DNA from 3 places in the Elstera cyanobacteriorum genome. Region 1 is predicted to be linked to each of the others. Evidence: riboswitches for the same ligand, from Rfam matches in the RefSeq annotation. Region 1 holds a riboswitch; each other region holds the start of a gene.
What was found. Region 1 has a riboswitch for cobalamin ahead of CHR90_RS15785 (energy-coupling factor ABC transporter permease). Riboswitches for the same ligand answer to the same signal wherever they lie in the genome.

Region 1 (7,890 bases):
GCGTATCCATCGACCATTTGATCACCGGGATGATCTGCTGGTTGGGGGCGGAGCCGAGATAGAGGATGTTCGGCGACTCCTCGATCCCCTCGGTCGGATAGGGGTAGATCAACCCGGCGTCGGCGGCTTCGATCAGCGGGCGGACGCTTTTGCGGCAGCCGGAGGTGGCGCAGCCGAAAATGGCCGGAACCTTCTCCCGCCCCAGCAGGCGCTGCACTTCGGCCAGGGCGACGGCATTGTCCGACATCGTATCGGCGGTCACGGCCTCCAGCGGGCGCCCGAGCAAGCCACCGGCGGTATTGATTTCCTGGATCGCGAGGCGCTGGGCTTTTTCGACATTGCGATCGGCGACCGACAGCGGCCCCGTGCGGGCGATCAGCAGACCGATCTTGATCGGGCGGGTGCTGGCGGGCGGCCCATCGAGCGCGATGCGGATGGCCCCCATCGCCGCCAGTGTCGCAACGACGGTGACGAAGACCCCGACCATGAACCCATTGCGCCGCCGCCGCTTGACCATCGTTCCCCAACCCTTATTCGGCTGTCATTGTGCGGCAGGCGGTTGAGGCCGCAAATAAAAAACGGCGGGGTGCCGTGGCACACACCGCCGTTTCATGAGGGCCGGGGCCTTTACGCGGCGTTGAACAACCGGCGGTCGACCAGCCCGCTTCCCGCGAGCGACCGCAGCGTCTTAGCGCCCGCCAAGACGGCGAGATCGATCAGCGGTTCGATGGCGATCACCAGCAGATAGGCGCCGCCGAAACTGCCGACGGCGGTTAACGTCTCGCCAGCGACCCCTTGGCCGAAGAAGGCCCAGAAGGCTACCCAGGCGACGATTCCCGCCTGATAGGTCGCCGATAGCGCCAGCGCTTGGGCGTAGCGCAGATCGACATAGGCGGTGCCCGCCGAAATCACCTTGCCCGCCACATAGCGCAGCGCGAAGAGCGGCGCCAACAGCGTCGTAACATTCATCCCATATTGCGGCAGGTCGAAGGGCGCGAAGAACAGCCCTTGGATCAGCAGGCCCAACATCAGCCCGATTGCGGTCGGCGCCGCGCCAAGGATGAGGAACAGGGTGGAGCCGAGGATCAAATGAACCTCGGACACGCCGACCGGGTAATGCGGCAGGATTTCAAAGAAGGAAAACACCAGGGCCGTTGCCAGGATGCTACGGGCCGCAGGCGACAGCGGGCCGCGCGCTTTTACGGCGTCCCAGGCAGATTTGACGGTATAGCCGCCTAGGGCGGCGGCGGTCGTATAGCCAAGCCAGAGCTTCCCGCCCTCGACCAGACCGGGTTCGATATGCATCTCACTCTCCTCTGCCGTCACACCCGACGGCTTGCGGTTTCACGATGCACAGGGCCGGTCTCCTGACTCGCGGGTCGGTGCCGTATCCCGGTCTTCCCAAGCCTTGCGGCTCAGTGACGGTTCGGGGCGGCTCGCCGCATACAGTCGCGGGGGCGGTTGGGGTTGGGGCGCAGGCGCCAATCCCATTCCCGTTTCATCCCGGCGGTGGATGAGACCGCCATAGGACACCCTATGCCCGGCCATCAGGACGGGGAAACGGCGGGAGTGTCAAGCCGGGCTTACAGCACGCCTAGGCCGCGCAGCCCTTTAACGGCGAAATTCAGCGCTAGGACGAGGATCAGCAGCCCGGAGATCAGCGGCAGTGCCTCCGCCCACGCCGCGAGGCGCCCGCCGCGCCCGGCGGCATGGCGCAGGCCGAGGCTAGCGGCAATGCCGATCCCGACCAGGGTAACCGCCAGCCCGATGCTGAACGCCGCAACCATCCCCGCGCCGAGTGCCAGGGCTTTCACTTGCAGGCAGACGATCAGCACCGTGATCGCGGCCGGGCAGGGGGTTAGGCCGCCGGTAAAACCGAACCACGCGATCTGCCCGGCCCCGACCGGCCCCGCGCCGCCAAAGCGGGCGGCGATGTCGCGCGCATGGGCCGCCGCATGGGCGTCGTGATCGTGATCATGGTCGTGGTGGTCATGCGCATGGTCATGGTCGTGCCGGTGCGGCGCCCCTGCCGCCCAGACCAACCGCCCGCCCAGCACCGCGATAATCGCGCTCGATGCCAGCAACAACCAGGGTTCGGCTTTATCCAGAATGAGCGCATCCCCGAGGCTGAGGCCGATCAGGGCAATCGCCCAGACGACCAGCGAATGGCCCAAGGCGGCGGAAACTCCCAGCAGCACCGCCTGCTTTGGCGTGCCGCGAATGGCGACGATGAAGGCCGCCATCAGCGATTTCGAATGCCCTGGTTCAGCGGCGTGCAGCGCCCCCAGCAGCAGGGCGGCGGGCAGGTAGAGCCACGGGGTATGGCTGCCGTTTACGATGATCTGGGCGAGGTCCGGCATGGCTTCCTACAGGAATTTGGCGAGCTGCTTTAGCTCTTCGACAGCCGCAGGGACATTGCTGCCCGCATCGTCCAAACAGTGGAAAATGTGATCCTGGATCAGCTCTTTCTTCGCTTTGGCAATGGCGGCTTCCACCGCTTGAAGCTGCTGGGCCAACTCCAGGCAGGGTTTGCCAGCCTCGATCATGGTGATGACGGCGCGCAGGTGGCCATCGGCGCGCTTAAGGCGCCCGATGATTTTGGGGTGCGAGGCATGCATGCCCTTATCCTATCCCCCTGGAGAGGATATTCAAGCCCAAAAGAAAAGCGGCCCGCAGGCCGCTTTCAATCAGGGGGTTGTCGCCAAATCGGGCGGGTCGGCGCGATAGGCCTCCCAGCCGCGCGACCGCAGTTGACACGCCGGGCAGGTGCCGCAGCCGTGCCCCCAGGGGTGCAGATGGGTGCGGTCGCCGAGATAGCAGCTATGGCTTTCGCGGCGAATCAGTTCGATCAGATCGACGCCGCCCAGGGTTTCCGCCAGTTTCCAGGTTGCCGCCTTATCGAGCCACATCAGCGGCGTATGCAGCACGAAGCGCTTATCCATGCCCAGGCCCAGCGCCACTTGCAGTGCCTTAATCGTATCGTCGCGGCAGTCGGGGTAGCCCGAGTAATCAGTCTCGCACATCCCCCCCACCAGATGCCGCGCCCCGCGCCGGTACGCCAGCGCCGCCGCTACCGTGAACATCAGAATGTTCCGCCCCGGCACAAAGGTATTCGGCAGCCCGTTTTCGGCATAGGTGATGACGGTATCGGCGGTCATGGCCGTCTCGCCGATGGCGCCGACGACGCTTAGGTCGAGCAGATGATCCGGCCCCAGCTTGCCGCGCCATTGCGGAAACTGCGCTGCCAGCTCGTCGCGGATGGTCGCGCGGCACTCAAGCTCGATCTTATGGCGTTGGCCATAGTCGAAGCCGATGGTTTCCACCCGGTCGAAGCGGTCGAGTGCCCAGGCAAGGCAGGTCGCGGAGTCCTGACCGCCGGAGAAAAGCACCAGCGCGGTTTCTGGAATCGACATCAGTTTACCTCCGGGCCGAAATAGGTGCATTTATCGCCGCTCGCCTGCCGCCAGACCGTGACCCGGTTCAGCCCGGCAAGATCGGGGGCAAGGGTGCGCCACAGGTACACACACAGGTTTTCCAGGGTCGCCGGGCCAAGGTCGGGCACATCATCGAGGAAATGATGGTCGAGCCGCGCCCGCACCGCTTCGAGCGCCCGGGTGAAGAGCCCAAGGTCGAGAATCATCCCGCTCACCGGGTCGGGGCGACCGCGCACGGTGATTTCGGCATGGTAGGTATGGCCGTGGATGCGTCGGCTGCTCTCGGTTTCGATCACGCGCTCCAGCGTATGGGCGGCTTCGAAATAGAATTGCTTAGAGAGTTCGAACAATTCACGGAATCCCGATCATCTTGTGGGTTTGTAGGCTTAGGCGCCAACGTGGGTGGGCCTGACAATAGTCAACGGCAGCGGCGGTGGAATTGATCCGCATCACGCCGCCGTCGGAAAGACCATCCATCGGCTGCAGCCAATAATGGCCGAAGGCGTCGGCGTCCAGCGTTTCGAAAACGTCAGGCAGCAACTCGGGCTGTGGAAACACTAGCTTCAGCTCGTGTCCCCAAGTCTGCACGAAGGGCGCGCCCGCCTTGGGGCTGACGCAGATCCAATCGATCCCCGCCGGGGCAGGCAGCGTGCCGTTTGTTTCGACGGCGATCTCAAACCCTTCGACCTTCATCGCGGCGATCAGGGCGGCATCGAGTTGCAGCAGCGGTTCGCCGCCGGTGAAGACGGCATAACGAAACGCGCGGTCCGGCCCCCACAGCGCGGCCAAATGGGCGGCCAAATCCTCCGGGCGCGCGAATTTGCCGCCGCCGTCGCCATCGACGCCAACGAAATCCGTATCGCAAAAGCGGCACACGGCCTCGGCGCGGTCGGTTTCCCGCCCGCTCCACAGATTGCATCCGGCGAAGCGACAAAAGACTGCCGCGCGCCCGGCCTGTGCCCCTTCCCCTTGCAGGGTTTTGAAGGCTTCCTTGACGCTGTAAGACATGGGATGATCCTTTAACCCTGCCTTATAGCGAAGCGAAGGCCGGGATGGCAGGGGGCTGCTGTGCAGGCTGCCATGCTTGACGCTTCTGCATGCCCGGCTTATGTGAACCCTATGGCTTTACTCAACATCCTGACCGCGCCCGATCCGCGCTTGAAGCAGAAATCCACGCCCGTCGGCACTGTCACGCCCGAAGTGCGGCAGTTGATGGATGACATGCTGGAAACCATGTATGCCGCGCCCGGCATTGGCTTGGCCGCGCCGCAGGTCGGCGTTTTGAAGCGGGTCATCGTCGTCGATATCTCGCCGGAGCCAGAGAAGCGCGCGCCGCTGCGCATGGCCGACCCGGAACTCATCTGGGTTTCGGACGAGGATGCGGATTTCGAGGAAGGTTGCCTATCGGTTCCGCAGCATTATTCCAACGTCGTCCGCCCCGCCGCGATCCGCGTGCGCTATAAGGACGAAACGAATGCCGAGCGGGAGCTGGAGGCAACGGGCTTGCTCGCCACCTGCATCCAGCACGAGATCGATCATCTCGACGGGGTGCTGTTCATCGACCATATCTCGGCGCTGAAGCGGAATATCATTCTGCGGAAGCTGCTGAAGACGAAGAAATCCGCCACCTCTGCCGCGCCGGTCGCTTAAGCATGCGGCTCGCGTTTATGGGCACGCCGGTGTTTGCGGCGGTGGCGTTGCAGGCGCTGATCGATGCGGGGCACGAGATCGCCGCCGTCTACGCCCAGCCCGCCCGCCCGGCAGGGCGCGGGCAGAAACCGCAGCCCTCGCCGGTCGAAAACCTCGCCCGTCAGCATGGCCTGCCGGTGTTCACGCCGATCAGCCTGAAAGCGCCGGAAGAACAAGCCGCCTTCGCCGCCCTGAACCTCGACGCCGCCGTGGTCGCCGCCTATGGGCTGATCCTGCCGCGCGCCGTGCTGGAGGCCCCGAAACGCGGCTGCTTCAATATTCACGGCTCCCTGCTGCCGCGCTGGCGCGGGGCGGCGCCGATCCAGCGGGCGATTCTGGCCGGGGATGCCGCAACCGGTATCACCATCATGCAGATGGAAGCGGGGCTCGATACCGGGCCAATGCTGCTGAAGGGCGTGCTGCCGATCACGGCGGAAACAACGGGCGGCAGCCTGCACGACGCGCTTGCCGATCTTGGCGCGCGGTTGATGGTGCAGTATCTTGCCGATCCGGCGGCCTACCCGCCGGAGGTTCAGCCCGAAGACGGCGTGACCTATGCCGCCAAGATCGACAAGGCCGAATTGAAGCTCGATTGGTCGCTGCCCGCCGGGCAGCTCGACCGGGTGATCCGCACCTTCGCCCCCAAGCCGGGCGCCTGGGCGGAGATCAACGGCGAGCGCGTGAAGGTGCTGGCGGCGGTTCCTGCTCCCGGTTCCGGGGTGCCTGGCACCGCGCTCGACGATGCTGTGACGATTGCGACCGGGGAAGGCGCATTGCGCCTGACCCACCTACAACGCCCCGGGAAAGGCCCGGTCGCCGCCGCCGATCTGCTGCGCGGTTGGCCGGTTCCGGCAGGAACGCTGCTTCACTAAAGGATAGGATGCCATGACCCAGCCCGTCGTTCTCATCACTGGCGCCGGGCGCGGCATCGGTGCGGCGCTTGCCCAGCAGCTTGCGGCCCAGGGCGCCAAGGTCGGCGTGCTCGCCCGTCGCCGGATAGATGCTGAGGCGGTGGTGGCGACGCTGCCCGCCGGATCGGCCTTGGCGCTGGCGTCTGATATCCGCGACCGCACAGGGCTGCGCGAGGCCTTGGATGAACTGCAAGAGCATTTCGGCCCGCTGACGGCGCTGGTGAATAATGCCGCCATCATTGGCCCGCTGGAAAAATTCCACGAGGCGGACCCGGACGTTTGGGCCGAAGCCATCGATGTTAATCTGACCGCGACCGCCTGGGTAACGCAGGCGGTTCTGCCGCTGTTTCTGGCGCAGGGCGGCGGCACCATCATCAACGTGTCCTCCGGCGCCGCCCATCGGGCAATCCCGGGGTGGAGCGCCTATTGTGCATCCAAGGCTGGGTTGGCGATGCTGACCTATGCCCTGCACGCCGAATATGCCGACGCCGGGGTGCGGGTGTTCGGGATTGCGCCGGGGGTGGTCGATACGGGGATGCAGGCAGCAATCCGCGCGTCGGCCCATGCGCCGGAACGGTTGCGCGACCGCGCTAATCTGGCCCAGGCCGATGATCCGGCGCGGGTGATCGCCGCGCTGCTGGCCCCGGCGGCGGATGCGTATCGCGGGCAGGACCTCGACGTGCGCGACGCCGATTTGCGGCGGGCCTTAGCAATCACCTAATGGTTACTTAGCGTTTTTGGATACGAGACGATTGTCACGCGCCGTTAAAGCTGGCACCATTTTCTCCTAAACGGGCACAAACGAAAGAAATGCCCGAAAAATCGAAAGCACCTGGGGACAAGGCGCTTCGATGGGGGGAGAAAAACGATGCAGCCTGAAACCGGCGGATCCCGGTTTGGGATCAAGGCGCGTCTCTATGGGACTTTTGCGCTGATCGCCTGCTTAACCGCTATAAACGGTGGTGCGGCGTTCTTTTCGATGACGGAAACCGGCGACGGGGTGGACCGCTTGGGCGGGGCCGTGCTGCCGTCGGTCATCGCCTCGCTAGAACTCGCGCAAGTCACGGCCAGTTTGCAGGCCGAAGCGCCGGGGCTGGCCCGGGTTGAAACCGCCGAGGATTTGAAACAGCGCACCGATTTGGTGACGGGCCTCGCTGCCGCTCAAAAAGAAAAGCTCGCGGCCTTATCAGCCCTGCTGGGGGCCGAGGGGGTGGTCGAGAAAATTGCCATGCTCAGCAACCAGGGCGATGCGCAGATCAAACGGTTGGCGGACCTTGGGGCCAAACAGATTGCCGTCAATGAGCATCTGGCGAAAATCACCGCCGATACGATGTTTGATTTTGAGGATTTCAACGATTATCTGCGCCCGCTGATCGAAACCACCGATATGGATTTGAAGCGCACGGTGCGCTCGGTCAGCGATGCCGGGGCAAAAACGGCGGAATTGGCGCAAAAACTCTCCACCGCTGATCTGCCAACCCTACGGCTGCTGCTCGATATTCAATCGAACACCAATCTTGCCATCGGCATGCTGACGGCGGCGGCCAGCGTACCGCGCGGCACTGGGTACGATACGCTTCACCCTCGCTATAGTTGGGCCGAAGTCCGTATTACGGATGCGATCAACGCCTACCCGGACCCCACCGATAAGGAAAAATTGGCGAAACTGACCGGGGCGATCCTGAAGCGCGGTCAGGGGGCGGAGGGGGTGTTCGAAACCCGCGCGCGGCAATGGCAGCTTGAGGAAGAGGTAACCCAGGCCGAAGATCAACTCGCCAGCGGCTCGGCAACGCTCGGGCAGATCGTGGCGGATTTGGTAAGCGCCCAGCGCGGCACGGCTGCGGCGACTGCAACGG
Region 2 (7,890 bases), on a different contig from region 1:
AGGGCGGGGTGAGATGACCGAGGGTGACGGCGCTGGTCCGGCGTTTTGCTTGCGCCGCCTCGCCGGGGTTATTGACGATGAAGGGGTAGATCACCGGCACGGCGCCCAGTACGGCGCGCGGCGCGCAGTCCGGCGCCAAGGCCGCCGCTTTGCCCGGTAGCCATTCCAAGGTGCCGTGGGTGCCGAGGTGAACCAGCGCGTCTACCCGTCCGCGCAGCCACAGGTAGAAGGCGATATAGGCATGGCTTGGGGGTTCCGTGCCGTCGTGATAGCACTGCTGCCGCGTTTCGGCGCGACCCCGGTCGGGTTGCAGCGCGATAGTGAGGTGCCCGGCAGTCAGGTGGCGGAAGCGGAAACCGTCTGGCGGCGGCGATCCCCAAGCAGCTTCTACCTGCGCCCGGAACCCGGCGGGCAGGGAAGCGAAGGCGGCGCGATAGGCGGCAGCGGAGAGGTTTTCGTCGGGCGCCGGGGCGGTGAGCGCGGCCATTAGCGCCCCCGGCAACGGGCCGATTGTATAGCTGCTGTCGCCCAACAAACGAACGATCTGGCGCAGGCTTTCCGGCGTATCGAGGCCGACGGCATAGGCTTCCCGCCCCAGTTTGCCGGGATAATCGGACAGGATAATACCGATCCGCCGGTCGGCGCGCGGCGCGCGGGCGAGGCGAACCCAGGCGGCGGCAAGATCGGCGATATGGGCGGTTTGCTCGGGCTCGGCGATCAAGCGCGCCGGGGCGAATTCCAGCCCCGCCACCCGTTCGGTCAGGTTTTTGAACGCGAGGGCGGTGGTGCCGATGCGCCCATCCAGTTCGGGCAGCACGATACTCATGGCAAGATCGGTCGCGCTAACGCCCTGGCCGCCCGCCGCCCAAGCGTCGCGGCTGCCGTTCGCTAGGATGACTTGCAGCACCGGCACCCCTGCCGCATCCAGCGGGCTGCCGTCCGCCCCCTGCCGGGCCGAAAAATTGGTGGCGTTGAGGATGATTGCGGGGGCGCTCTCGGTGAGGTGGTGGCGTAGGGCGGCCGCAGCCTCCGGCGCCTTCAAACTGCTGACGAAAAGGGTTTCGACGCCAAAGCCCCGGTGGGCCAGCGCTGCCGCCAAGGCCAGGATCGGCTGAGTATCGCCCGCCGTCGCGTGCGAGCGGTAGAAGACTAAGGCGGCCCGCGCCGCGCCCGGCGGGGCGGGGTGGCAGGCCGGATCGAAGCGCCCGAAATCGGGCAGGGGGGCGGGCGGTAGCAGGGGCAGGGTTTCGCCCCGGCACCCGGCGTCGATCCAGTCCAGTACCTGTTCCATGTTCACAGGCCCGCCGGTCTGGAAATAGTCCCACAGGCGCGCCGTCACTGTGGGCGGGACGGTCGAGAGCGCGGTCAAGCGCGGGTCGGCGATGGCATCGCCGGGTAGGATCGCCAGTGCAATCCCCTGCCGTCGCGCCATTTGGGCCAGTTCTTCCGCCCCATACCGCCAATAGTCGAGGCCCCCGAGCAGGCGGACGAGGATCACCTTGGCGTGGCGGGCGGTTTTTTCGAGATAGAGATCGACCGAATAGGGATGCCGAAGCTGGGCCAGCGGCGCCAGCCTGCCCGCCACCCGCGCCGGACCGTCCGCATAGGCGGCGGCGAGGGCCGTTAGGTCGCTGTCGGAGAAGGACAGAAACAGCCAATCCGCCGGGGTCTGGTCAAGGTCCACCGCCGCCGATAGATCGTCGAGGCTGCGGGAGACAGTGGCGAGCAGGTGCATGGTTTAGCGCAGGGCGGCTTCGATCGCGGCCCGATCCAGCCCCTTCTGACCGATGACGACAAGCCGGGTGCCGCGCGCCTCCCCGGCTTTCCAGGGCCGGTCGAACCCCTGCTGAAGCCGGGTGCCGACGCCTTGGACCAGCAGGCGCATCGGTTTACCCGTTACCTCGGCAAAGCCCTTGAGGCGGATAATGTCGAACTGGTCCGCCAAGGCCGCGAGTTTGGCGACGAAGGGGCCGGGGGCGTCGATGGCCGGAAGATCAAGGACAAAACTGTCCCAATCGTCGTGATCATGGCCGTCTTCGGCGTCATGGTGCGACGGGCGGGCGGCGAGATCGTCTTCTGCCGCTGCGTGCAGCCCCAGCAGAACCGCCGGATCGATCTTACCGCCACTGGTGAGCAGGATTTTTACGGCACGCGGCACCGTGGCGGCGATGTCGGCGGCAACGGTTTCCTGCGCTGCCGGGTCCATCAGGTCAGTCTTGTTCAGCAGAATCAGATCGGCGCAGAGAAGCTGGTCTTCGTAGACCTCTTCCAGCGGGTTATCGTGATCTAGGGACGGGTCGGCGGCGCGCTGGGCGGCTAGTTTGTCGGGATCGTCGGCAAAGCGCCCCTCCGCCACAGCGGCGCCGTCGATGACCGCGACCACGCCGTCAACGGTCAGGCGGGCACGCAGCTCTGGCCAATCGAAGGCTTTTACCAGCGGTTTCGGCAAAGCGAGGCCGGAGGTTTCGATGACGATATGCTCCGGCGCGTCCGGGCGGGCCAGCAGCGCTTCGATGGCCGGGGCGAAATCATCGGCGACCGTGCAGCATAGGCAGCCGTTGGCAAGTTCGACGATATTGTCCTCGGGGCAGCTTTCAATGCCGCAGCCCTTCAGAATTTCGGCATCGATGCCAAGATCGCCGAACTCGTTGATGATCAGCGCAAGGCGGCGATTGCCCGCGTTCTCCAGCAAGTGCCGGATCAGCGTGGTTTTGCCGGCGCCCAGGAAGCCGGTGACGATGGTAACAGGCGTTTTACGAAGAGAGGTCATAGGATCGGGTCGCAAACCAAAAAGCGGGTGCCCGACAAAACCGCACGCCGGACGATGCCCGGACGCTCCCGGTGGACAGATCCTCCGGGCTTGCCATCGGGACACCCCGCCCGCGGCAAACGGTTGCTTCGACGGCAGGTCTCCTGGCTTGCGGGTCGCTGCGGTGCTTCCGCCTTCCCGGGGGGCGACCCCAGTGGCTGTGTGGAAGACCGCTCGCCGCTTACAGTTGCGGGGGCAGCTCGGGCCTTGGGCCTTTCGGCCCGCACCCGGATTCCCTATTGTGCGGCTCGCGCCGCACCGTCTTGGGCCTAGGAGTGACACCGGCCCCGGAGCTTGTCAAATCTTTGCGGGGGGAGCCTTGCCATGAGCCTCGATACGGCGGACGCCGAGCGTCACACGCTGAAAATGCAAAAGCGCAAAGCGGTGCAAGACGCCGAGGTGGCGTCGAAGACCATCGAAAAGGGCCTTATTATGGTCCATACCGGCGCCGGGAAAGGCAAATCCACGGCGGCGTTCGGGTTGATCCTGCGTGCCCTTGGCCACGGTTGGAAGATCGGCGTCGTTCAGTTCATCAAGGGCGCCTGGGATACGGGCGAACAGCGGGCGCTGGCGGTGGCCTTCCCCGATCACGTGACGTGGCGCGCGATGGGGGAGGGGTTTACTTGGGAAACCCAGGATAAGGCGCGCGATATGGCGGCGGCGGCGGCGGCCTGGGCGGAAGCGCAAGCGCTGATGGCTGATCCCGCCTATCGGTTGATCGTGCTGGACGAAATCAATATCGCCCTGCGCTACGATTACCTTGATCTCGCCGCCGTGCTGGCCGCGCTGGCCGCAAAACGCCCGGACCTCACCGTGGTGCTGACCGGGCGCAATGCCAAACCGGAGTTGATCGACGTGGCTGATCTTGTGACGGAAATGACGCTGGTGAAGCATCCTTTCAAAGCCGGGGTGAAGGCCCAGGCGGGGATTGAGTTTTAGGGAAAAGTCAAGTTTTTTGTTATTTTATATGCAAACTGACATGGCGATAACTCTGAAGGCTGGGCCATCGATGTAAAACTGGCATCCTTTTTCTGCTACTTCTTTCATTTTCGCCATACTTTCACGATATTTTATGCCGCTTGAACTTTCTCCGAGTAATTTTTCCAGTGTAATTTGAATTGTTGATATTATTGTTCTTTGAACTATACTTAATTTATCCCCCTCTGGGATATGTCTGTAGACGCGACCTATTATCTTAAAGTGTCCGTCTGTTAATTTTGCTTTTATAGAGCGTGCATCGGCATCACTTACATCAATATCTACAACGCCTATTTGTCTTCCATCTATAGGGGATACCATTATCATTTCTAAGAGGCCGGACCTTAAGTAATCTTCTTCAATCTCAGATAGTATTTTTAGAATAATTTCTTCGTATTTGGGTAGTTCTTTCATCATATTCGGGTCAAAAAAATTCTTATTCAATTTTGTTCCAAAATTTTTAATTATCTGAGCTATTATTGGTGCGGAAACTTTTGTTATTTCTATTATATTAAAAAAATCTATTGGCTTTAAGATGGCGTCAAGCTGAACAAAATGATCTCTCGGGAAATCACTGCTTAAAACAGTGGATTTGTGTATGTGCTTTTCTTCCTCTAAAGCATCTATTAGTGCCATGTGTAATCCACCGAGTGTATATCGTCTGGCTGTTTTCTCCAGAACAGACTTATTTCGTTCTGCTTCTAATGAAGATGATACTGGGGAAATAAAATCTTGGAGGAATTTAAATCCCAATGAAATGCTTCCCTTTCCTTTTGATGAAGTAGTCTCTTCAGTAGTTTTCTCTAGAGAGACACCCTTAAAGACGTATGCAGCACAGTTTAAAACCATTTTCTCATTAAGATAAACTGGTTCCATGTAAAAACTCATCTTCGCCCCCTCTCTTTAGTGTATGTTTAAGATGTCTACCATTAATTGTGGAGATAATATTCACTAACATCAATTTTTGTGTGTTTCAACTATAAATATTAATCTAATATTTTTGCAATTTAGACGCATCTTCCTTCTTAAGATGTGTCGGATAGATGGCGCCGCATGCAATACGCGTTCTGGCAATGTTATCAACAGGGTAGTAAAAATGTATCCCATGTGCCGCTGGTGTCGAAACCCAGGCGCGGATTGAGTTTTAAGCGCCCACCAACCGCGCCACGAAGCGGTTTACCTGCTGGTGCAGCCCGGCGAAATTTTCTTCAAGACTGCGGATACCGCTATTGAGATTGGTCGCGGCATCGCCGTTGCGCTGGGCCGATTGGGCGACCCCCTGGACATTCTCGCGCAGCCGTTCGGTGCCGCGCGCCGCTTCCTGAACCGCCCGGCTGATGTCGTTGGTGGCGGAGCTTTGCTCTTCGACGGCGGCGGCGATGGAGGTGCTAATCTCGTTGAGGCTTAGAATAGTCTTGGCGATATCGTCGATCTCGGCGGCGGCGGTGCCGGTTGAATTCTGGATCGTGTTGATGAGGGCAGAGATTTCTTCGGTCGCTTTGGCCGTTTGCCCGGCAAGGTTTTTGACCTCGTTGGCGACGACGGCAAAACCGCGCCCGGCTTCCCCGGCGCGCGCGGCTTCAATCGTGGCATTCAGCGCCAATAGATTGGTCTGTCCGGCGATGTTGGAAATCAGGGTCAGCACATCGCCGATGCGCGTTGCGTCCTGCACCAGCTTGGTCATCATCGCCACCGTCTCTTCGATGCGGCGATTGGCGTCGCCCGAAACGCGGTTGGAACTGGCGGCTTGCCCGGCGATCTCGCGGATCGAGGCAGCAAGCTCTTCGACAGCGGCGGCAACGGTCTGCACATTCGCCGTGACCTGATCGGCCGCGCGGGAGGCTTCGTGGCTGATCGTGACATTGTCATTGGCGCTAACGGCGACTGCGCCGACCGATTCGGTCATCACGTCTGCCGTTCCGCTGACGGCGTTCAAGACCTGACCGACGTCGGCATCAAAATCGGCGGCGACCGACTTTAGGGCCGCGAGGCGCAGGCGTTCGGCTTCGTCGCGCAGGTGGACCTGTTCTTGCTCTAGCCGCAGCTTATCGAGGGCGTTTTCCTTGAAGGTTTGAACAGCGGCAGCCATATCGCCGACCTCGTCCTGGCGGTCGCGGGCGGGCACCGAAACCTCTAACTTCCCAGCAGCAAGCTCGCCCATCACCCGCGTCATACGCGTGATCGGCTTGGTGACGCCGCGCACGATCATCCACAATACGGCGGAGACCAGCAGCAGTGTTGCCAGCCCGATCAAGGCGGTGGTCCAGACGGTTTTCTGGGCCTCTGCCTCCATCCGGGCGGTGCTGAGGCGGACTTCGACCTGACCGATGATGCTAGTTTTCTTCCCCTCCGTCCGCGTTACCGGGCTGGACTCAACGACCAGCTTCGGATCGACCGGGCCAAGCGCGCCATGTTCGGCAAAGCGCTTGCCGTTAGCGTCGAAAATCACGCTGCCGACATAATCCGGGTCTTGGGTCAGCGACGCCAGCACCTTACCCGCCGCATCGGCATCGATATTCCACAGCGCTTCCCCGGCGCCGCCGGACAGTACAACGCTGACCATCTGCGCGCGTTCCTGCAAAGCCGACCGCGCCGAGCGCAGGGTGACGAACGATAGGGCGGCGCTGGCCAGAACGGCGATGACGGTCAAGAGCAGCGCAATGGGGGCCAGAACCCGGATCGTCAGGCTGCTGCGGAAAAGGGTCAGCATGGGAAAACCTCCAGGGCGCAGAATCAGACCGAGGGCGATAGCCGCCGCAGCACAAGCAGCGAGGCATCGTCGGGAAGCGGGGTCGGGCCGGTGAAATGGGTTAGGGCGGTGCGGGCCGCTGCGGCCAAAGCCCGGGGGTCACTGGTTTCGGCATCGCTTAGGCAGCGTTTCAGCCGCTGGTCACCAAAGCTCATGCCGCCCGCGTCTTGCGCGTCGGCCACCCCAGCCGAGGTGAGGACCAGCGCGGTGTCGGGCGATAAGACCCCAGGGAAAGCGCTATAGATCGCATCGGCTCGGCGGGCGAGCGGGCGCCCCCGATCGACGGGCAACGGCATCAGACCCCGGTGCAGATCGATCAGCAGCGGATCAAGCCCGCCCGCGCTGGCGAGGGTGAAGGCCCCGGTTTCCGGCGTGAGCGCCAGCAGCGTTAACGCGATGGGGGGGCAGGTCCAGCCATTGGCGGATTGGCTCAACTGGCGGTTTAGCCGCGTCAAGACCGCTTCGGGGGCGGTTTCTTGATCCAGCAGGCTGCGCAAGTGCAGCAGCCCATACGCGGCGGCGAGGGGGGCCGTCGCCCCCGTTGCGGCGACGGAGCCGAGGGCGGCCCATAGCAGGCCCGAGCTTGTGCGCGTGATCAACGAAAGATCGCCGCCGCCCTGGGGGGCTGGCAGCGATAGGCAGGCGCTGTCAACGCCAAGGCGGGCGGGGTCGCCCCCCTCCGGTGCGGCTTGCAGCAGAGTGTGCAGAGCCTTGATCGCCTGCTGGTCCTGCTGGCGCCGGTCGATCTGGGCCAGCGCCTCGCGCTTTAAACGGCGCAGTTCTAGGCAGGCACTAACCCTTTCGTCCAGCAAGCGGACGTTGAAAGGCTTTGGCAGGTAGCCATCGGCCCCAAGGTCGAGGCATTGCACGATTTCGTCCATATTGGTCATGGACGAAATAACGATCACCGGCGTATCGGTCAGCAGCCCGTCGCGCTTTAAGCGCCGCAGCACATCGACCCCGCTGACGCGCGGCAGGTTGAGATCGAGCAGCACGAGATCAAAACGCTCGGTCTTCGCCAGATCGAGCGCGGCGCGCCCATCGTGAGCGGCGGTCAGCTCGCTGAACCCCGCCCGGCGCAGGTAGAGGTCGATCAACTGCTGGCTAAACCCATCGTCCTCGACGATCAGCAACCGTTCCAGCCGGGGAACCGGCGGCGCTTCGGCGACGGGCGCGAGGGGGGAGGCGAGGGCCGACATCATCTTCTTCCTGTCAATCAGGGGCGCTTCTGCCCCTGGGAACAAAGGCGTGCAGTGGCAGGGTGGTCAAAACCGGATCGGTTGACCCGTATCGTCGCGCCCCCTTCTAGCAAGAGAGGGTTTTTAAGACAATTTACAATAATATGACGGCCTAA
Region 3 (7,890 bases), on a different contig from region 1:
GCCGATGTATTTATCGATATAGGCGCCCTTGGCCAGGGCGATATCGGTCATCGGCGTCAGATAGCGGTTCATGAAGGCGGTCAGGCCTTGCGCGTCGAACATTTCCGAGATGGTGGTGAAGCCGCGCACGTCGGAGAACAAGAGCGTCATCTCGCGCGTCTCGCCGCCCAAGCGCAGTTGGTCGGGGTTGGAGGCCAGCCGGTCCACCATCGCGGGCGAGAGATAGAAGGCAAACGTATTGCGAATCTGCCGCCGCTGCGCCGCTTCCGCCGCGTAAGACGCGTAGGTGCCGACCATGAAAACGATGAGCGCCGATAAGGCCGGGGCCGTCGTATCCATCAGAATGCGGTTCGCGGAGAACTGGTACCAACCGTACCACAGCACCCCGCCGACGATGGTTGCGACCAGCAGCAGCGTCCAGCGCGCACCGACGAGCGGCATACCAAAAATGACCAAGAGGCCACTTAGAATAAGCAGCAGAATTTCCTGATCAATCGCATTGACGGGGCGCGTTAGCAGCGAATCCGTAAGCATGCTCTCAAGAAGCTGTGCATGCACTTCAACCCCTGGAATATCTTTATCTACGGGCGTTGTTCGCAGATCTCGGAGCCCAGATGCGGACGCCCCGAAGATCACAAGTTTGCCATCGACGCGCTTGGGATCAAAAGTTCCTTTAACAACTTCACGCGCGGAAAGATAGCGGGCGTCAGTCTTGATAGCGTAGTGAGGCCAAAGGTTAGCGCGAGCATCCGTAGGTACAACGAGTGTCGGTTGCCCCGGAACCTGAATCCCGATCTGCTCAATACCTAAAACCGCATTAGTTCGAACAGCATAGGTATTTAGACCGGCGGCAACCCGGATCATTTCCATTGATAGCGTAGGAAATGGTTTACCGCCAACATTGATAAACGCCGGTATACGCCGAACAACATTATCCCCATCGGCCGTATATGTAAATAAACCCCGCCCCTGCGCGCGCTGCTCTAGCACAGGAATATTAGGAATTAGCCCTGGAAAATTGTCCAAAAATGGAAGAGGGCTAGCCTGTATGATGGCCACTTGTGCAGGCGCTACACGATCAAGCCCGCGGGCATCAGAGGATGTCGTTTGCCCAAGAACAGAATTTGTTTCACCAAGGGCCTCTGCCAAAACAGCATCCGTATCTGGCAGTTCCCGCAACTGCGCTACCAGACTGCCCATGCCCTTAGGCAACGCCTCGGCCATCTGCTTTGGTGATAAACGATCTGCTTCGGCAAAGACAATATCGAACCCAATTGCAGCGGCGCCTGCCGCTTGGAGCTTTAGGACCATATCGGCGATAACCCCGCGCGACCAAGGCCATTGGCCGATTTCAGCGAGGCTGTCCTCATCGAGATCAACAACCGTTACCAACTGCTCATCTGACTGGCGGGGCTTCAGCACTTGGTAGGCATCGAACCCCTTAAGCCGCAAGATTTCTACCGGTGCGGGATCAAATCCCCGCAACACCACCAGCCCAACCAACGCCACCAGCGCCAGCCAGCGGCCTTTGCCGAAAACGGCTTTCAGCGCCTTGGCCGCCCGGCGGCGCACGGTTGGGCGATTATCGTTGGCGCCGCCATCGGGCGCTTCCTTTTCGATGGTATTCGCCGCCTGCTGCTGCATCGCCCGCCGCCCTTTGGTTTCGGTTGTTCTTTCTTGTACGGGAATCGCCGCGAATTTGCCGCAGTTTTGTGAGGCTTGACGCCCCCGCCCGGCCTGACTAGCGTTGCGCCCGGGATCGGTCGCCCCTAACCGGGCGTGAAAAGGGAACCGGGACAGGCCCATAAGGGCCGAAGCCGGGCTGCCCCCGCAACTGTAGGCACCGAGCCGCCCCCGCCCGTTTTTCGGGAAACCTCACTGGCCGCAACGCTGGGAAGAGGGGGCGCGGCGATGACGTGTCAGCCAGGAGACCTGCCGAACCTTGCGTGCGTGTCGCGACCGGTCGTCGGGGTGTACGGCAGGGACGGTTTCCCCGTTATGCGATTGCGCCCCTCGCGCCCCTTCCGGGTGCGGGGTTCAATTGCTTTGGACCGAGGATACCCGATGCGACCGACCTATCGCGCCCTAATCACCACCGCCCTCGCTGCTCTGACCCTGCCCGCCTGGGGCCAGGGGATCGGCACGCCACCCGCCGACAGCGTCACGGTTCTGGAGCCGGTGAATGTGACCGCCCAGCGCCTGCCCAGCCGCAGCGCCGAAACCGGCAGCGCGGTGACCGTCATCACCCCAAGCGAGATGGAAAAGCGCGGATCGGTGGAGGTGCTGGACCTGCTGAAGCGCGCCCCCGGCGTGTCGGTAGCCCGCAACGGCGGGTTCGGCGCCACGTCCAATCTGCGCATTCGCGGTTCCGACGTTGGGCAAGTGCTGGTGCTGATCGACGGCGTGCGCGTCAACGATGCCGCCGACGCCAGCGCCGCCTATGATTTCGCCGGGCTGACCGCCGATAGTGTAGAGCGGATCGAAGTGCTGCGCGGCCCGCAGTCGGCGCTGTATGGCAATGATGCGATGGGCGGCGTCGTCAATATCATCACCAAAAAAGGGCGCGGTCCCGCCAAGATTACGGCAATGACCGAAGCAGGCAGCTATCAAACGTTCCGCCAGCAGGCCGGGATTTCCGGCGCGCAGGATGGGTTCGATTACGCCCTGACCGCCGCTCATAGCCAAACCAAGGGCTTTTCCCGCATTTATGCCGGGCCAGAAAAAGATGGGGCGGAGCAGGCCAGCATCACCGGGCGCGGGGGTTATCGCTTCAACGAGACCTTCCGCCTGGGCGTTTCGGGCGGCTATCAGCACCTTGAATCGGACTTCGACCCCAGCGCCACCCGCGACGGTCCGGCGGTCGCCACCTCGAAGAAGCTCTTCGGGCGGGTCGACGGTACGGCCACGCTGCTCGATGGCCGGTTCGAGAATATCCTATCGTTGACCGCCAGCGATACCGACCGGGATTACGACGAACCCTTGGGCTTCTATCGCACCTCGCGCTACGAGGGGCAGACCTATGGCGCCGAGTATCAGGGCAATCTGACGCTGTTCGGCCAGGATGTTCTGACCGGCGGCCTATCCACCCGCACCGACAAAGCGCGCACGACGACCAACGGCAAGGCCGGGCCGCGCTTCAGCCAGGATACCAACAGCGTCTTCGGGCAATATAAGTGGAAGGCGACGGAAGCCTTCACCGTCACCCTCGGTGGGCGCTACGACGATGTGGAAAGTTTCGGCGGCAAAGGCACCTACCGGCTGACCGGTGCCTATCGCATCGCCAGCACCGGAACCACGCTGCGCGCGAGCTATGGCACGGGCGCCAAGGCGCCGACGCTGTTCCAGCGCTTCGATCCGCTCTACGGCAACCGCGCCCTCGACCTTGAAACCAACAAGGGTTTCGATGCCGGGATCGAGCAAGAGATCGGCAAGACGCTGACCGTCTCAGCCGGGGTCTTCCATACCCGCTACCGCAACCTTATTCAGTATCAGGGCCTTGGCTATACCAACATCGGCCGCGCCACCATGCGCGGGGCTGAATTTGGCGTGACGTGGAAGCCGCTGAGCGATCTCAGCCTCGCCGCCAATTACACCTATCTCGAAGCCGAAGACGCTAGCACTGACCAGCGCCTACCGCGCCGCCCGAAGCATACGGTGAACCTGACCGCCGATTACGCCGTCACCGAAAAATGGCAGGTCGGCGGGGCCATGCGCTTCGTGACCGAGCAGAACGACAATAGCTTCTCCAGCGATAAAATCCCGCCGGGGCTGATTTTCGATGCGCGCACGGCCTATCAGGTGATGCCCTGGGCGCAAATCTACCTGCGCGCCGATAATCTCTTCGATGCCGATGGCCGCGAATCCGCCCGCTACCGCGCGCCGGGCCGGTCGGTCTTCGCTGGGGTGAAGGCGGAGTTTTGATCAACCGGACGAACCCGTTAGGGGCGCGCCCCCCGGCAGGCGGCTGATGCACGCGCGGCTTTTGCTCGCCGCCCTCGCCGGGGTCGCGGGGCTGATTAGCCTGTTTTGGGGCGCATTGCCGTTGCGGCCGGAGACGGTCGTGCGTGGGCTGCTGGGCCAGGGGGACGCCGTCTTGATCGTGCGGGAAATCCGCCTGCCGCGCGCCGGGCTGACCCTGTTGATCGGTGGCAGCCTCGGCCTGTCCGGCGCGGCCTTGCAGGGGTTGCTGCGGAATCCGTTGGCGGAACCCGGCCTGCTGGGCGTCTCGGCCTGGGCCGGGTTGGGCGCCGTGCTGGCGCTCTATTTCGGCCTATCCGTGGCGTGGCCCTTCGCGCTGCCTTTGGCGGCTTTGGCTGGCGCGGCGGTTCCTGCTGGGGCGCTGCTGGCGCTGGCGCAACGCGACGCGCGGACCGGGCCGATGATCCTGGCGGGGATCGCCCTCTCCTCCTTCGGCGGAGCTTTGACGGCGCTGGCATTGAACATGGCGCCGAACCCCTATGCGCTGTCGGAAATGATCCTGTGGCTGCTCGGGTCGGTGCGCGATCGGTCCTTGGACGATCTCACGTTGGTCTTGCCCTTCGTGCTGGCAGGCTGGGCGATGCTCCTATCCTGCGCGCGGGATTTGAACGCCCTCACCTTGGGGGACGAGGCGGCGGTGAGCCTGGGCGTGCGCCTGCGCTGGCTGAAGCTGCGGCTGATCGCCGGGGTATGCCTATCGGTTGGGGCGTCCGTCGCCGTGGCGGGCAGCATCGGGTTCATCGGCTTGGTGGTCCCGCATCTGGTGCGCTGGATCAGCGGCCCGGCGCCGGGGGCGGCCTTGCTGCCGTCGCTGCTGGGTGGCGCGGCCTTGCTGACCCTGGCCGATCTCGCCGTGCGGCTGCTCCCTAGCAGCGGCGAGTTGCAATTGGGCGTGGTAACGGCGCTGATCGGCGCCCCGGCCTTTATCACCCTGCTCTGGCGCTATCGGGGGCAGGCATGATCCGGGCGGTAGGCATCAGCGTCGCCCTCGGCGCACGACAACCGCTGCGCGGGGTCGATTTCGATGCAGAAGCCGGGCAGGTGACGGGAATCATCGGCCCCAACGGATCGGGCAAGACCACGCTGCTGCGCGTGCTGGCGGGCGTCCAGCCCCCAAGCGCCGGGCAGGTGTTCCTTGAGGAGACACTGCTTTCTACGCTCTCCCCCTCCGCGCGCGCGCGGCGTCTCGCCTACCTGCCGCAGAACGGCACCGTCGCGTGGCCGCTGCGGGTGCGGGAGGTGGCGGCCCTCGGGCGGTTGCCGCTCAGCCCCGCCCCGCTCGACCGGCCCACGGCGGAGGATCGCACTGCCATCGCCCGCGCGCTCGACCGCGCCGCTTGCACGTCCCTCGCCGACCGGCCCTTCCCCGACCTCTCGGGCGGTGAAAAAGCTCGCGCCCTCTTGGCCCGCGCCCTGGCGACCGAAGCGCCGATCCTACTGGCCGACGAACCGGTGGCCGCGCTCGACCCGGCCCATCAGGTGAAAATCCTGACCAGCCTGCGGGCGGAGGCAACGCGCGGCGGCTGCGTTGTGCTGGTGCTTCACGATCTTTCGCTTGCCGCGCGCTTCTGCGACCGGCTGGCGCTGCTGACCGACGGCACTCTCGCCGCCGCTGGTCCAACAGCGGCAGTTCTGACCGCCCCGCTGCTGGAAGCGGCTTTCGGTACCGGCTTTCACCGCGACTTCACCGGCCCGGTTCCCGTGCTGGTGCCCACCCATGCGCTCCCCTATGCGAAAGAAAATCCCGATGCCGGTTGAGCTTTCGGTCTGCACCTCCTGCCGTCTTGACCGCTCCGGCCCCTATGATGCCGAGAAGACCGACGGCAAACCCTTCGCCGCCTTGGTTGAAACTGAGGTTGGCGAGGAAAGCGCCATTGCCGTGCGGCGCATCGGTTGCCTGCTGCAATGCACCCTCGCCTGTTCCGCCGGGCTGACCGCGCCGGGGAAATGGAGCTACGCTTTCGCCGGGCTGCCGCCGACCGCCGAGGGCGCCGCCCTGCTGACCGCCTTTGCCCGGCTCTATGCGGAAAGCGAGGATGGCGTCGTTCCCTTTGCGCGCTGGCCCCAGGGCATACGGGCGCATTTCAACGCTCGCCTGCCTCCTATGTCGAAATAGAGCGGTATGCGCCTCTCGCATACCGCTCTAAAGCCGTCATTGCGGCGGCGGCCAAGGCTGCGGAGCAGCCGCCCGGCGAGGGCAAACAAAAAGCGAGAGCACCTGCAATGTGCTCTCGCCAGGCGAATTTGCTTGGCAGAGGGGGCATGCTTCGGCTTATCTGACGCGCCCGCCATTTCCGTAACCATGACTGGCTTGCCGTGACGAACGCCTCGGTATCTTTTGCGCCTGCCGTTTCGGCGCCCGCCACCCCGACGCTGCTGCCGACCGGGCTGCGCGACGCCCTACCCCCCGAAGCCGAACATCAGGCCGCCTGCGTCGCCGATCTGTTGCGCGGCTTTGCCGCCGAAGGCTATGAGCGCGTCGAACCGCCCTTGGTGGAGTTCGAAGACTCGCTGCTGGCCGATGCCGATACCAGTGTCGCCCGTCAGACCTTCCGGCTGATGGACCCGGTATCGCAGCGCATGATGGGCGTGCGGCCCGACATCACTATCCAGGTCGCGCGCATCGCCACCAGCCGCCTTGCCCATCGGCCGCGCCCGCTGCGCCTCGCTTATGCTGGGGACGTGCTGCGCGTAAAGGGCAACCAGTTGCAGCCGCAACGCCAGTTTACCCAGGTCGGGGTCGAGTTGATTGGCGCGGCCTCCGTCGCCGCCGATGTGGAAGTGATCCGCTGCGCGCTCGATGGGTTGAGCCGCTTGGGGGTTGCCGGGTTGACGGTTGATCTGACCGTTGCCGCCCTGGTGCCGCAACTCTTCGACCTCTATGGCCTGCCCACCGCCCAGCGTGCGACAGTGCGCGATGCGCTGGACCGCAAAGATGGCGCCGCTGCGGCCGAACAGGCGGGGCCACTGGCCGATCTTCTGACTGGGCTGCTGGCCGCCACCGGCCCGGCGCGCGCCGCGCTGATGCTGCTAACCTCGCTCGATCTGCCCGACGCCGTGCAGCCGCTGCGCCGCGATCTGACGGAGGTTGCCGAAGCGCTACTGCATCAGGTGCCGCAAGTGGGGCTGACCGTCGATCCCATTGAAGGGCGCGGCTTTGAATATCACACTGGCGTCGGCTTCACCCTGTTCGCCCGGCAAGTACGCGGCGAACTCGGGCGCGGCGGGCGCTATCAGGCCGGGGTCGATCCCGTTGAAGCCTCGACCGGCGTGACGCTGTTTATGGACGCTATTCTGCCCGCCGTTCCGGTCCCCGCGCCGCGCCAGCGGCTGTTTCTGCCAGCCGGAACGCCGGTGGACGTGGGCCGCAGCGCCCGGGCCGACGGCTGGGTGACAATTGCCGGGCTTGACCCGAAGGAAGCGGCGGAAACCTCCGCCAAACGCTTGAACTGCCAGGCGATTTATCGCGATGGCCAGATTGTGGAACTTAAGGAACGCGCATGAGCCACGTTGTCGTAGTCGGCTCCCAATGGGGGGACGAGGGGAAGGGCAAGATCGTCGATTGGCTGTCGGAACGCGCCGATGTGGTGGTGCGCTTCCAAGGCGGTCATAACGCCGGGCATACGCTGGTGATCGACGGCACCGTCTATAAGCTGTCGCTGCTGCCCTCGGGCGTGGTTCGCAAGGGCAAGCTGTCGGTGATCGGCAATGGCGTCGTCGTCGATCCCTGGGCGTTGCTGGCCGAAATCGACCGGATCGCCGCACAAGGCGTAACGCTGACGCCGGAGAACCTGCGCGTCGCCGATAATGCCGCCCTGATCCTGCCGCTGCACGCCGCCATCGACCGCGCGCGCGAAGAGGCCAGCGGCGCCGCCAAGATCGGCACCACCGGGCGCGGCATCGGCCCGGCCT

Region 2: linked by a shared signal. The riboswitch ahead of cobW (cobalamin biosynthesis protein CobW) and the one ahead of CHR90_RS15785 (energy-coupling factor ABC transporter permease) in region 1 are both predicted to bind cobalamin.
Region 3: linked by a shared signal. The riboswitch ahead of CHR90_RS08115 (TonB-dependent receptor plug domain-containing protein) and the one ahead of CHR90_RS15785 (energy-coupling factor ABC transporter permease) in region 1 are both predicted to bind cobalamin.

The regions. Positions count from the first base shown of each region.
Region 1 is NZ_NOXS01000034.1:169,456-177,345, forward strand. It holds gene CHR90_RS15780 (urea ABC transporter substrate-binding protein) at 1-517, opposite strand, end outside; gene CHR90_RS15785 (energy-coupling factor ABC transporter permease) at 628-1,305, opposite strand; cobalamin riboswitch at 1,341-1,552, opposite strand; gene CHR90_RS15790 (nickel/cobalt efflux transporter) at 1,584-2,360, opposite strand; gene CHR90_RS15795 (metal-sensing transcriptional repressor) at 2,367-2,618, opposite strand; gene queC (7-cyano-7-deazaguanine synthase QueC) at 2,688-3,413, opposite strand; gene CHR90_RS15805 (6-pyruvoyl trahydropterin synthase family protein) at 3,413-3,784, opposite strand; gene queE (7-carboxy-7-deazaguanine synthase) at 3,786-4,442, opposite strand; gene def (peptide deformylase) at 4,554-5,084, shown strand; gene fmt (methionyl-tRNA formyltransferase) at 5,087-5,995, shown strand; gene CHR90_RS15825 (SDR family oxidoreductase) at 6,009-6,755, shown strand; gene CHR90_RS15830 (methyl-accepting chemotaxis protein) at 6,903-7,890, shown strand, end outside.
Region 2 is NZ_NOXS01000035.1:96,922-104,811, reverse strand. It holds gene cobN (cobaltochelatase subunit CobN) at 1-1,735, opposite strand, end outside; gene cobW (cobalamin biosynthesis protein CobW) at 1,739-2,770, opposite strand; cobalamin riboswitch at 2,887-3,087, opposite strand; gene cobO (cob(I)yrinic acid a,c-diamide adenosyltransferase) at 3,134-3,748, shown strand; gene CHR90_RS19305 (DUF6414 family protein) at 3,773-4,675, opposite strand; gene CHR90_RS16935 (methyl-accepting chemotaxis protein) at 4,932-6,497, opposite strand; gene CHR90_RS16930 (response regulator) at 6,521-7,738, opposite strand.
Region 3 is NZ_NOXS01000031.1:156,054-163,943, reverse strand. It holds gene CHR90_RS19190 (CHASE2 domain-containing protein) at 1-1,488, opposite strand, end outside; gene CHR90_RS19645 (hypothetical protein) at 1,423-1,716, shown strand; cobalamin riboswitch at 1,744-1,954, shown strand; gene CHR90_RS08115 (TonB-dependent receptor plug domain-containing protein) at 2,065-3,921, shown strand; gene CHR90_RS08110 (FecCD family ABC transporter permease) at 3,968-4,939, shown strand; gene CHR90_RS08105 (ABC transporter ATP-binding protein) at 4,936-5,736, shown strand; gene CHR90_RS08100 (DUF1636 family protein) at 5,726-6,094, shown strand; gene CHR90_RS08095 (ATP phosphoribosyltransferase regulatory subunit) at 6,295-7,482, shown strand; gene CHR90_RS08090 (adenylosuccinate synthase) at 7,479-7,890, shown strand, end outside.